DNA from 3 places in the Ningiella algicola genome. Region 2 is predicted to be linked to each of the others. Evidence: predicted binding sites of a transcription regulator. Region 2 holds the regulator's gene; each other region holds the start of a gene.
The links. The regulator LexA, encoded in region 2, represses DNA repair genes until DNA is damaged. The targets are predictions, from matches to a motif close to TACTGTATNNNNATACAGTA.
Positions count from the first base shown of each region.

Region 1 (4,293 bases), 1.5 Mb from region 2:
GTTGAGCTCTAATTGAACAGCGACAAGGCTACTATTAAAGGCGCAATTGTGTACTAAACAATCACGCGAATCTTTAAAACTGATTGCATTGTCGAATTCATGAAATCTGATCCCTGTAATTTCGATATTAAACGATGGACCGAGCTGGTTTAATGCCGAATCAAGACAAGCACTATCATAAGTTGGACAAGTATTGATTACATCTAACCTTGTACTTGGCATTATCATCAAAAATCGATATTGATCACTTCTGGGTTGGGCACTTGTAATGTGCGTTAAGTCGCGCCCGGCTCCCATTAACTTAAAGGTAGGAGGCAAATGGAATGGATAGTTTCCACGATTGTTTCCAACTATATCAGCCACATCATATTGACCAGCAGGTATTTTGATAACCGGTCGTCTTGAAAGCGGGTCATCTACCCATAAATTGTAAGCTTGCTCAAAAGCGACTTGCAGCGCTTCAGATATATTTTGATTTGTAGTATTGACAGTAATCACATCAGGGTGATCATTTGTGTTTGCTTTTACACTTAAAGGATTTGCTAGTATAAGTGAAGATAAACCAATCGAAGTTGATTTAAGAAAATGTCGTCTATCCATAATTGCTTCCTTGCTTTACTCATCAGAGTATAAAACAAACTAGAGCTATCGACCAGCCTCTGTGGCGGCTGCATTTTAGGACAGTTTAGTACTCAATTATTTGTTGGCTTGAAAAGATTAGAAAAATCTTTGTCCCTGAGATGAACAAGTAAGCTGGCCATTGGTACCCAAATCTTGATTGATAGATGCCAAATGACTTGCCTAAAACTATAGAATGTTCAAGTATCACGATATCTCTGTTGTGTCATACACCAAAGTCAAAATCTCTTTGGATGGTGAAGTCTTTTAACATGGTCGTATGCTGTAAAGCATCAAGTGGTGGTGTAAACCTCCCCAAAAGCAGTTGAGTTCCATAGTATCGAATAAAGGCGATATGGTTGTTTTAGGCAATAACTATCAAAAGGGCTGTTAGAATTCTAATGCGCGCTACATCGGGATCATAACATGTTGCGGCTTTGGTGAAACACCACCTGTGGATTTGGTCAAGTTCTGCACATTCACAGCGTGTGTTTGATTCCAGACTAACTCATATTACACTACTCATATTAAAACCTCTTGGAATCATCCCAATCAAAACTCAACTGCATGTGATCCTCATCTCTCTCATCCTTTAGGCCAATCTGAACACCGAGCAAACGAACATGTTTATCTCCCCCTCTGGCAAGCGCCTCATGCAAGAGATTCAACAATAGCGGTTCATCGATGGTATCGTGCTTTGCTTCTTTAGTGGTTTGTTGAAAGTCGTGAAATTTAACTTTCACGCCGATCTTATCAATTCCGCGTTTTTCTATGTATTTCTCGGCACGTTTTTTTACCTCAGGTACCAAGCGTTCAGTCATATACTCTGCAAGCTCAGCCTCAGACACCTTATCTTCACTGAAAGTCCGTTCCACCCCTACCGATTTTCTGACCCGCGAGGTTTCCACCGCTCGATTATCTTGACCTTGGCATTTTTGCCATAGAGACCGTCCAAACTTGCCAAACTTTTCAACTAGTTCGCTTTCGGGTAAGGCTCTAATATCAGCACCTCTTAGCAATCCAAGCTGTTGAAGTTTTTCAAAGGTGACTTTTCCTACGCCCGGTATTTTTTCTAATGGCAGTTGTTCAATGAACGCATCTAATTGAGCCGGCGTCACAACGTATTGGCCATTAGGTTTGTTGAGGTCTGAAGCCACCTTCGCAACAAACTTAATCGGGGCGATACCCGCAGATGCGGTTAGTTTGAGCTCGCTTTCAATGCTTTTTCGAATGTCTTTCGCAATTAACGTAGCTGAACCTTTGAACAAGCCACAATCACTCACATCCAAAAAAGCTTCATCTAAGGAGAGTGGCTCAATAATTGAGGTATAGCGTTCAAATATGGCTCGGATTTTTTGGCTTATTTCTTGGTAGACCTGCATTCGCCCTGGCACAATAATTAAGTGCGGGCATTTTCGAAGCGCAAGGGCGGCTGGCATGGCTGAGCGCACACCATACTCTCTAGCAATGTAGTTGCAGGTCGTCAGAACACCACGGTTTTTAGATTTTCCGCCAACAGCGACAGGATGCCCTGCTAAATCGGGGTTATCACGAATTTCCACAGATACATAAAAGGCATCCATGTCTACGTGAATGATTTTGCGCATGCCAAGAGTGCTTATTGTAAGACTGTATATTTACACAGGAGTATGACGCTTTTTGCCTTTTTTGCCAAGCATGCACTTTGCTTGATGATGCAAGCCATTCCAAGCATAAAAAAGCCCGCTAAAAAACGAGCTTCTGTTTTGATTAAGCATACTACTGAAAAGTGCATTATATAATCTGGTTGTTTTTCCACTCTTTCAGCTTTTCTTCGCGTGCGGCTTCCCTTTCCATTCGCGCTTTCTTTCTGTCACAAGGTTCTGGACAATCGCATGCCTTCTCAACACCCAGTGCGCCAAGCCCTCCGCATGAACCAGATATGGATTTTTTCTGAAAGATATAGCCAACGCCCATGGCTAGAACCATCAATAAGAAAAAACAAAACGCTAGAATAAATGTACTCAAATTAACCTCTGCTCTATTGGACTACTTTCTATTCGACTATTTTGACTTGTCTTTCAAATGCAGTAGACCGGTATTCTACAAATCTATCTTCTTCTTTTGTGATAAATATTGCAGCGATGTTTTCTTGCTCTGCCAAAACAGTACCTGCTTCTGCCCCCATCACAATCAAGGCAGTAGCAAGACCGTCTGCTTCGATGCATGTTGGCGCGATCACGCTCACGGCGACCAAGTTATGCTGAATTGGCGCGCCGGTGCTTGGGTCAATAAGATGAGAGAAACGCACCCCATCTTCTTCAAAATAATTTCTGTAATCTCCGGAGGTCGCAATCGCATTGTTCCCAATACTAATGATACGCTGAGCTACGCGCTCAGTGGTAATCGGTTTTTCTATAGCTACTAACCAGTCTTGATTACCTTGTTTTTGACCAGACAGGCGCATCTCGCCGCCAATCTCCACTAGGTAATTGGTAATCTGATAAGATTCAAGAATCTGGGCTAGCTCGTCTACTGCGTAGCCTTTAGCAATGGTCGACAAATCAATATACACATTTGGATGGTGCTTGGTGACCAAATTATTGTTAATAGACACCTTATCCAGGCCAACATAGTCTTGCGCCCGACTCAGTTGCTCGGCACTTGGAGCACGCTCTGGACGCTTAGTCGGGCCAAAACCCCACATATTGACAATTGGCCCAATTGTAATATCCAAAGCACCTTGACTTAATTCAGCTAGCGCCAAGGCCTTATTGATCACCACAGCAGTGTCTTGGCTTATGGCGAAAGGGGCGTTTGCCGGTGCTTGATTTAATAAAGACAGTTCCGAGTCATCGATATAAGTCGACATTAACTGGTTAATTTGAATAAGGCGCTTATCCACTTCCCGCTGAAGAAGATGGCTATCTATATCCGCCGACTCAGTGCTTCGCACGTACTTGATATTGTACGTTGTGCCCATCGTCTTGCCGCTAAAAGCCTCTGACTGCTCTTGGCTGGGCACACAAGCGCTTAATAACGAGCAAACTGCAATGAGGCAAGCAATGAGAAAAAAGGGGCTCAAGGCCCCTTTTTTGCACTGATTTGAATGCTTAACCACCAAAGTCATCCAGCATGATGTTCTCGTCCTCAACACCTAAGTCTTTAAGCATGTTGATAACCGCAGCGTTCATCATCGGTGGACCACACATATAAAACTCACAGTCTTCTGGTGCGGGGTGATCTTTCAAGTAATTCTCTAGCAATACATTGTGTATAAAGCCTGTATCGCCTTCCCAGTTATCTTCGGGCTGAGGGTCTGAAAGCGCCACATACCAATCGAAGTTTTCGTTTTCTTTTTGCAGCATGTCGAAATCTTCTACATAGAACATTTCGCGCAATGAACGAGCCCCGTACCAGAACGTAATTTTTCTATCCGTTTTGATGCGACGAAGTTGGTCAAAAATATGCGAGCGCATTGGCGCCATCCCTGCTCCACCACCCACGAATACCATTTCAGCGTCAGTGTCTTTGGCATAGAACTCACCAAATGGACCTGAAATGGTCACCTTATCACCTTCGGTTAGCGACCAGATAAAGGAAGACATTTTACCCGCTGGCAAACTCAAATTATTAGGCGGAGGCGTAGCAATACGTACGTTGAGCATAATAATGCCCTCTTCCTCTGGATAGTTT
Region 1 covers NZ_CP171821.2:4,368,332-4,372,624, reverse strand. The annotation lists gene PN836_RS19075 (hypothetical protein) at 1-600, opposite strand, end outside; gene dinB (DNA polymerase IV) at 1,146-2,225, opposite strand; gene nqrM ((Na+)-NQR maturation NqrM) at 2,392-2,625, opposite strand; gene PN836_RS19060 (FAD:protein FMN transferase) at 2,654-3,622, opposite strand; gene nqrF (NADH:ubiquinone reductase (Na(+)-transporting) subunit F) at 3,711-4,293, opposite strand, start outside.
Region 1: dinB (DNA polymerase IV) is a predicted target of LexA. The motif match lies at 2,246-2,265, and genes of this name have one in related genera.

Region 2 (4,293 bases):
TTCACTTCCATAACGTGCTCGTAACCAATATATACCGGTACTATCGATACGGGTCTGTTTATGCCTTTGGTCATCGCTTGCAGCGTCATTGCTAGCATGCCGGTCTTAGGTGGCAGTAAACGCCCGGTTCTGCTTCGTCCGCCTTCAGGAAAATACTTAACTGAGTAACCTTTATTAAATAGTAATTCCAGATATTCGCGAAACACCGCTGTGTAGAGCTTGTTTCCGGCAAAACTACGCCTCAAAAAGAACGCGCCACAACGCCTGAAAATGCCACCCGCAGGCCAGAAATTAAGATTAATTCCGGCAGCAATATGCGGCGTCACCAAGCCTTCATGATAAATGACATAGGTGAGCAGCAAATAATCCATATGACTGCGGTGGCAAGGTACATATATGATTTCATGGCCATTTTGTGCAAGTTCTCTCACTCGTTCAGCATGACCTACATCAATGCCGTCATATATTTTGTTCCAGATACGAGTGAGTACGCGATCGCCAGTACGAATCAAACCTTCACGATAATCTGCGGCAATTTCATCTATGTACTTGACCGCTTTACTTCGCCCAGCCTCGTAACTGCTGCCTTTTTGTTTAACTTCATCAGAGATAGTCTGTTTAACCGAATCCGCGCCCAATATGCTGTTATAAAGCGTACTGCGTTCTAATAGGGTGGGGCCACTTAGAGTCTGTCGTTTACGCTGAAAATGGGTTCGCGCCACACGCACCAGCTTCTGCGCAATTTGCTTATCGCTGCCGTGCAGCTCGGCCATTTGTTTGGTGGACACTGCTGGCGAATATGACACAAAATTGTCACGCCCAAAAAACAAGACGATCATTAACTTGCGTAGCCAGTTAGGTGAAGCTTTGCTGGCTAAAAGTTGAGCAAAACCACTTTTTTCCTTGCCAGCGGAGCGTCCCCAAGAAATAAAGACAGGCAGGATTTGTAAATCTAATTCAGGATGCTCACGGTGAATATGGAAGTATTCAGTAAACACATCTTCTATTGATGTCTTTGCAATTCGACGCGTAAATAGACTTTGCGGACGAGTTAAAAAGTAACGACGCTTTCGCTCCTTGCCTTCAATCTCGATGCCATCATAGGGGCTCGGCAAGCCAAGCGCCTGGGTGGATTTGTGAAGCGCAAGTTGGTCGGCAAATGATTCTGTCGGCAATAGATATAAAATAGGTCGGTTTTTATCGATACCTAACTCTTTCTCAATATCGGCCGGTACACTTTTAACAGATATCAGCCACCCGATAGCCTTTGAAATAAGAAAACGAAGAGCGTTGCCAAGCGCTTGCATAATGGCTCCTAAGCGAATCAAGACGCAAATATTAGCACGCTTTTGCTCGCTTATACTTAAAATAGTCTGGATAAAAAATGCGCCGTTGTTGTTTCACAGTGCAATCACGGTAGCTCAAGCGCATGACAGCGCGCCATTGAAGTCGCTTAAGATTTGCTCAAAGCAGTTGTCATTTATACAAATCGCGATATACTGCAAATAACTGTATAGAAAAACAGGCTGGTTATGCGTCCACTAACTCCCAGGCAAGAAGAAGTTCTTAAGCTCATAAAATCTACGATGATAGACACAGGCATGCCCCCAACGCGCGCTGAAATCGCTCGCGAGTTAGGGTTTAAATCAGCTAACGCTGCTGAAGAGCACCTTAAGGCTCTCGCTAAAAAGAACGTGATAGAAATTCTCCCCGGAACATCTCGTGGCATTCGCCTAAATTGCCCACTAGAGGACGAGATTGAAGAAGACGGCATTCCTTTAATCGGTAAAGTAGCGGCCGGGCAACCTATTTTGGCGCAAGAGCATGTCGATTCACACTATAAAGTAGACCCTGCCATGTTTCACCCCGGCGCAGACTTTTTACTGCGAGTTGACGGTATGAGTATGAAAGACATTGGCATCATGGACGGTGACTTACTTGCCGTGCACAAGACCAACAATGCCCGAAACGGTCAGATCGTTGTTGCGCGTATTGACGAGGATGTCACGGTTAAACGCTTTGAAAAGAGAGGCCCTACGGTTTTCTTGATTGCAGAAAACGAGGAGTTCTCCCCTATCGAGGTCGATTTACGCTCTCAACATTTTGAGATTGAGGGTTTAGCCGTTGGCGTCATTCGCGATAATGTGAATTTCAGTTAGGCTGCCAGATTTTTAAGGTCGTATTGAGCGGCCTTTTCCTTTCCATACGCTCGCGCGAAGCATAGTCAAGTAGTGCCTTGAGAATCGCATAGGCTGTTTGTGACCGCAACGGCGTGTTTCGTCGATTGATGCGATTACAATCAACATCATCCCTTCTTTTCGGATATTCAATGATTCTTTTAGTTAACCCTCCTGTCACAAAATATTCACATTAAATACAAAGATTTTAAGTCAAAAACTTCAGTTTGTTTAATTATTCAGCAAAAATATGGGTTTAACGATGTGATACGAAGGTTTTCCTACAAAAAGTGCTTTACCTAAGCTATTGTTTGATTAATCATTACACAGTTATTCACATATCAATAACATGACGAAAAGTCAGCCACATAATTTCGGTCGTACTGTAAACTGAACCTAAGAGAGCTGACTCGCTAAACACAACTTCGGGAGTCCAGTGTGAAGTCGCTGCAATTAGCTTTTACTGCCATATTAATGAGTTCACCCATGTTAGCGCTTGCTACAGCGGCAAGTGAACGTTCTGATCTTAATCTTCGACCGGGTGTTACTGACATCAGCCAAGATGTATATGGTCTACATATGATGATGTTTTACATTTGCGTGGTTATCGCTGTGCTGGTGTTTGGTGTCATGTTCTATTCTATGATCAAGCATCGAAAGTCCAAAGGCGCTAAACCCGCCAATTTCCACGACAACGTAAAAGTAGAAATTGCTTGGACTGTGGTCCCTTTCATGATTTTGATAGCGATGGCGGTGCCGGCTGCGAGCACGCTAATTGAAATGGAAGATGCGTCGAAGGCAGATATTACTGTGTTAGTCACCGGCTCACAATGGAAGTGGCATTATAAATACATGGATAATGACGTTGAGTTTTTCTCAACGCTTGCGACTCAGCGCGAACAGATCCAAAACAAATTTACCAAAGGCGAGAACTACCTGCTTGAAGTTGACCGTCCGCTGGTGATCCCCACAGGCAAAAAAGTCAGATTTTTAATTACCTCAGACGATGTGATTCATTCGTGGTGGGTGCCCGATTTTGCAGTTAAAAAAGATGCAAACCCCGGTTTTATAAACGAGGCCTGGACAAATGTGAATGAGCCGGGCGTGTATCGTGGACAGTGCGCCGAGCTTTGCGGAAAAGACCATGGCTTTATGCCGATTGTGGTCATTGCAAAAGACCCTGCTGAGTACGATGCTTGGATTGATGAACAAGAAGCGATTGCGCTAAGAGCAAAAGAAGAAGAGCAACGTTTGTTAGCGATGAATATGTCGATGGAAGAATTAATGGCGGACGGCAAACGCGTGTATGACGCGGTTTGTGCTTCATGCCATATGCCAAATGGTGAAGGCCTTGCTGGTGTATTCCCAGCAATTAAGGGGTCACCCGTAGCGCTGGGTCCCCAAGAAGATCATATTGGCATTATCGTGTACGGACAATCCGGCACTGCAATGCAGTCATTTTCGAGACAGCTTACTATGTCAGAAATCGCTGCGGTGGTTACTTTCCAGCGTAATGCATGGGGAAATGACACCGGTGAAATGGTTCAAGCAAAAGATGTTAATGCCATCATGAATGGCCAGTAGGAGAAAATTTACATGTCAAGTGCAACAGATATCGCAAATGCTCCAGACGCTCATGGCGACCACGATGATCATCATCATCACATTCCAAAAGGCTTAATGCGCTGGGTATTAACGACTAACCATAAAGATATTGGCACACTTTATTTATGGTTTGCTTTCATTATGTTTTTAGTGGGCGGCGCAATGGCAATGGTCATTCGTGCTGAGCTGTTTCAGCCAGGCCTACAAATAGTTGAGCCGAATTTCTTTAATCAAATGACAACCGTTCATGGTCTGATTATGGTCTTTGGGGCGGTAATGCCAGCATTTACCGGATTGGCAAACTGGTTGGTCCCCATGATGATTGGTGCGCCTGATATGGCCCTGCCAAGAATGAACAACTGGAGCTTTTGGATCCTTCCTTTTGCCTTCCTTATTCTTTTGTCGTCGCTTTTCGTTGAAGGTGGCGGACCGGCATTTGGTTGGACCTTCTATGCACCTTTGTCGACCACATACAGCGGTGACAGTACTGCCCTGTTTGTATTTTCGGTGC
Region 2 covers NZ_CP171821.2:2,856,696-2,860,988, reverse strand. The annotation lists gene plsB (glycerol-3-phosphate 1-O-acyltransferase PlsB) at 1-1,307, opposite strand, end outside; gene lexA (transcriptional repressor LexA) at 1,533-2,159, shown strand; gene coxB (cytochrome c oxidase subunit II) at 2,652-3,761, shown strand; gene ctaD (cytochrome c oxidase subunit I) at 3,774-4,293, shown strand, end outside.

Region 3 (4,293 bases), 2.0 Mb from region 2:
TCCACATTAGCCCTTTAATTACAGGCGCAGAAGACTTTTCGTATTACGCACTGGAGGTGCCGGGTTTGTTCGTATTTTTAGGCGTGACACCAGAGGGTGAAAACCCAGCTACTGCGCCTAGTAATCACTCTCCATTGTTTTTTGCAGATGAGAGCGCATTAAAAGTAGGTACTGAGATTTACGTGAATTGGGCACTGGATTATGCAAATCTGTAAAGCTCAATTTGAGTCAGAATTATCTTCTAAGATGTTCACATCTATCGAAAAAGTCATCGTTTTCGACGCGTCTTTAAATAACAGAGGGCGAGATAAAATCTCGTATAATTACTGATGTGTTAACGACGATAATCTATTCATTCAAGTTGGGAATCGCTAGCCTGGCTATTGCTCAGTCTTTACTAGGTAATAGGCGTGAGAAAAAATACTCTTACTACTTGTCTGGCATGCTTATATGCCTCTCTATACATACACTTGGAGATTTGTTAATAGCTTCAGGTGGATATCGGTTTTTCCCGAATTTCGTTGGCTTACAATGGCCTTTAGCAACGTTGATTGGTCCTGCATTTTACTTCTATGCCCGCTCTATGACGACTCGTGCCGATGCACTAAGCAGTAAATCAATTGCGTTAGCTTGTGTTGGCCCATTGCTGGGCATATTTGCATTGCTACCATTCGCTATAGGATTAAACGCCGAACAAAAACTCGCGTTGGCGAATCCCTTAACCCGCGACGCTGAGCTATACCAATTTGCTCTCATTACCTGTTTACTGTCAACTGTCATTTTTTTAGTCACTACTTTGCTTTATTTCGGTGCCACATATCGACTTACCATAAGACATACTGCCCAGCTAATGAACAGATTTTCTGATATAAATAAGAAATCATTAAGCTGGCTCCAGTCAATTCTTATTTTGTGGGGGAGTGTTTGGATACTTTACACAATCAAATATGTTTCGAGCTTCATAGGCGTTGATTGGGCGGGTTCTGCTTTTGTAATCCCGTTGCTGAATCTATTGTTACTTCTTGCGTTTGCTAACTTATCGCTTAATCAACCCATGTTATCTCACGAACATAAATCAGAAGAGAGTGAATCACTAACTAGAACGCCATCGCTCGAAATGAGCAGGATGGAACGTGTTGCCACAAAGTTGCATCACGCGATGCAACGCGAGCGGCTATTTTGTGAAAATGAACTAACACTCCATAGATTGTCAAGCGCAATCAACGTATCAGAAAACCATATTTCTGAAACCTTATCCCAATATTTAAACCTTAACTTTTTTAAGTTCATAAACCAGTATCGTGTCGATGAAGCTAAAACCTTGTTGGCAAACACAGAGCTCTCAATTGTCGATATATCTCTCGAGTCAGGTTTTAACTCGCGCTCTACATTTAATGCAGCATTTAAAAAAGCGGAAGGCTTAACACCATCACAATATCGTAAACAACTCACTGACTTAAATATATCTGAGATTTAAGGTACGAATAGGCCCATTTAGACGACTTTGCACTTAACATACGGCACGCTTTCCTGAGAAATCCAACTTATCTGTAAGGAAAGATCGAATGTCAAACGTTCACGCAGCGCGCTTGGTAGGCTTATTATTTATTATTTCTACCGGCTCCTATTTAACAGCAAGCGAATTAATTTCGGGCGTATTGAGCTCACCTAATTTTATTGAACATGTATTTCCCAGCAAAAATTTACTGACGCTAGCTGCACTATTAGAATTTATTAACTCTGCTTCCGTGGTAGGGGTTGCAATCGTCATGCTGCCCATTATCAGACCTTTCAGCCAGCGAATTGCTTTGACTTATCTTAGCTTCAGGATTGTTGAGGCTATAATGTTACTCACCGGTACTGTCGCGTTGCTATCTCTCATCACTCTTAGCGAAGAATTTCTCAAATCTTCAACAAGAGATGTTGAATACTTATTTATCTTGGCTGAAATGTTAAAAGACGAACGTTATTTTTCATTTCAACTTGGCATGATCCCATTGGCACTGTGTGGCTTTTCGCTCTGCATGACCTTTTACCAGTACCGTTTAGTACCTAGGTTGTTATCTGCGCTGGGACTGTTGGGCTATTTATTGCTATTGCTGAAAGTGACTTTTGATTTTTTTGCAATTAATTTCGGTGGTGAATATCTGTATATGCCTGGCGCACTATTTGAGCTGCTTTTGCCATTCTGGCTATTTATTAAGGGGTTTGGTTTAGCTGAAATCCAAACTGATAATATGCAGCATTAGTGCTTGCTTTAAATTACAATAGTTGCCGATTACTCTTGCTGCCAAAGCCATCATAAATATAGCACCGACAGAGATGGAGGCGATTGGTGGCGAGCTGAACACGCCTTTCAGTCCATGTACTAAATCGTCCCGGATGAACCGCACTAGCCTCAGACCCAGCATCCAATACAGCACGAGCACCACCCTCATAATTGTTTTGGTGGGGCCTGCACCTTTTGAGGAAAACATCCAAAATCGCCACGGGAAAAATTAGCGATATCAGACTTCTGACCATGATGAGCAATTTGATACAAAGAGACTTAATATGCTCAAGCCTACTCAATCTGTCGGACATCTTTCTTGGTTTAGTAATTGAACTAACCACTGTTTAAATATACACTTAAATGAAGAGTTCGGTGAATGCACTTGGCGAATTCGAAGGTTAATAAATATAAGGATTTTAGTTATGCCTAATAATACTCAGCATGTTGTCAGAGCTACAGATGGTGGTTGGGTTGTGAGAAAAGGTGGTAGCAGTAAAGCTACAAAGCATTTCGAGACTCAAGATGAAGCGATCATCTGGGGTAGAGAAATCGCTAAACATCAAAATGCAGAATTTTATGTTCATGGAAGAGACGGAAAAATTCGAGAAAAGAATTCTTACGGCAAAGATCCTCACCCCCCGAAAGGATAAAAAATCGTTCATGGATGAATTTGATTTAAATGTTTTTGTAAATTGCCCGTTTGATAATGAATACCGTCAAACATTGTTGGCGATGATATTCACGTTAAAGCACATTGGCTTGAAGCCGAGATTGTCGCTAGAGCGCGTTGACGCTGCTGAAACTCGAATTGATAAGATAGTAAATCTTATTAAACAATCAAAATTTGGTATTCACGACTTATCTCGAATGGTTTCACAAGAAAACAACGAAACGTTTAGAATGAACATGCCTTTCGAGCTGGGAATCGATTATGCCTGTCAAAAGCTTAGCGGTTTGCCTTGGAGCAAAAAACAAATCTTAATTTTGGATATAGAAAAATATAGATATCAAAGCGCGATATCAGATCTTTCCGGTTCAGACATCAGAAGTCATAATGACGACCCAATGAAAGCGATGATCGAGGTACGAGATTGGTTTAATATAATTTTGGAACAACGGATTGTGAGTGGAAAGAAAATTTGGGCCGATTACAACGACTTTCAAGCAGAGTTGTATGATGAGCTTATTGAGAAAGATGGTCATGATAGCGTTGAAGAGGTTGAAATAATGGAAATCACTCAGCATATGGATCGCTGGCTGGATTGAGCATTTTTAGGGATCCCCTTAATGAGTTTGCTACGTGATAAAGTGTTGCAGATGTTTGTAATGATGTTGCACTAATGGTGTAGGAGCCACGTCAACGGCGGCGTTCAATACCCTGTGTCAACTATACCCCTAGCCCTGCCATATAGGCATGAAGACTTGATAACTTCTAAACGTTGACACTCCCCAGTATGCATTCGATTTTTCGATTTGTTTAAACCCCTGCTTTCGAAGAACATATCTCATATGAAGAATCAGATAACCGTGTGCAAATACGATGACTTGTTTGTGCCTTCTCGCTAGGTCTGTCAGGTAGCAGGACGCCACTTGCGCACGATGTTTAGCTTGTGCGTATGACTCAAAACTCCCCTTTTTGCCCATCATCCAAAGAAAACGATTAAGATAAACCCATGTCCATGCTCGCAATTTAAAGGGCAATTTAAACCTCGGAATGTCCATCTCACGAAACAGAGCAGACGTAAAAATAGGATAGGTGTCCATTTAAATTTTGGCGCTATCAATCGCTCTTGGTAAATCGCTTGAAACAACATAAAAACCATCGAAGCGCTCGCGCAAATGAGTGTTAGGACGACTGCTGTCAGATACTAATGCATGATTGTAGTTTCTTACCCAATTTGCGAAACCCGCGGCATTTAACTTTTGATTGGAAGCACTTGCAGGTTTGCCATGGCGAACTAAAACGATTTCCATGAGCCCTTAAAAAATCCTAGATCCTATTATCATCGATAAATAAACAA
Region 3 covers NZ_CP171821.2:90,809-95,101, reverse strand. The annotation lists gene PN836_RS00450 (amidohydrolase) at 1-215, shown strand, start outside; gene PN836_RS00445 (helix-turn-helix domain-containing protein) at 479-1,477, shown strand; gene PN836_RS00440 (DUF4386 domain-containing protein) at 1,590-2,249, shown strand; gene PN836_RS00435 (DUF2188 domain-containing protein) at 2,695-2,922, shown strand; gene PN836_RS00430 (hypothetical protein) at 2,933-3,538, shown strand; gene PN836_RS00425 (hypothetical protein) at 4,037-4,246, opposite strand.
Region 3: PN836_RS00435 (DUF2188 domain-containing protein) is a predicted target of LexA. The motif match lies at 2,611-2,630, and genes of this name have one in related genera.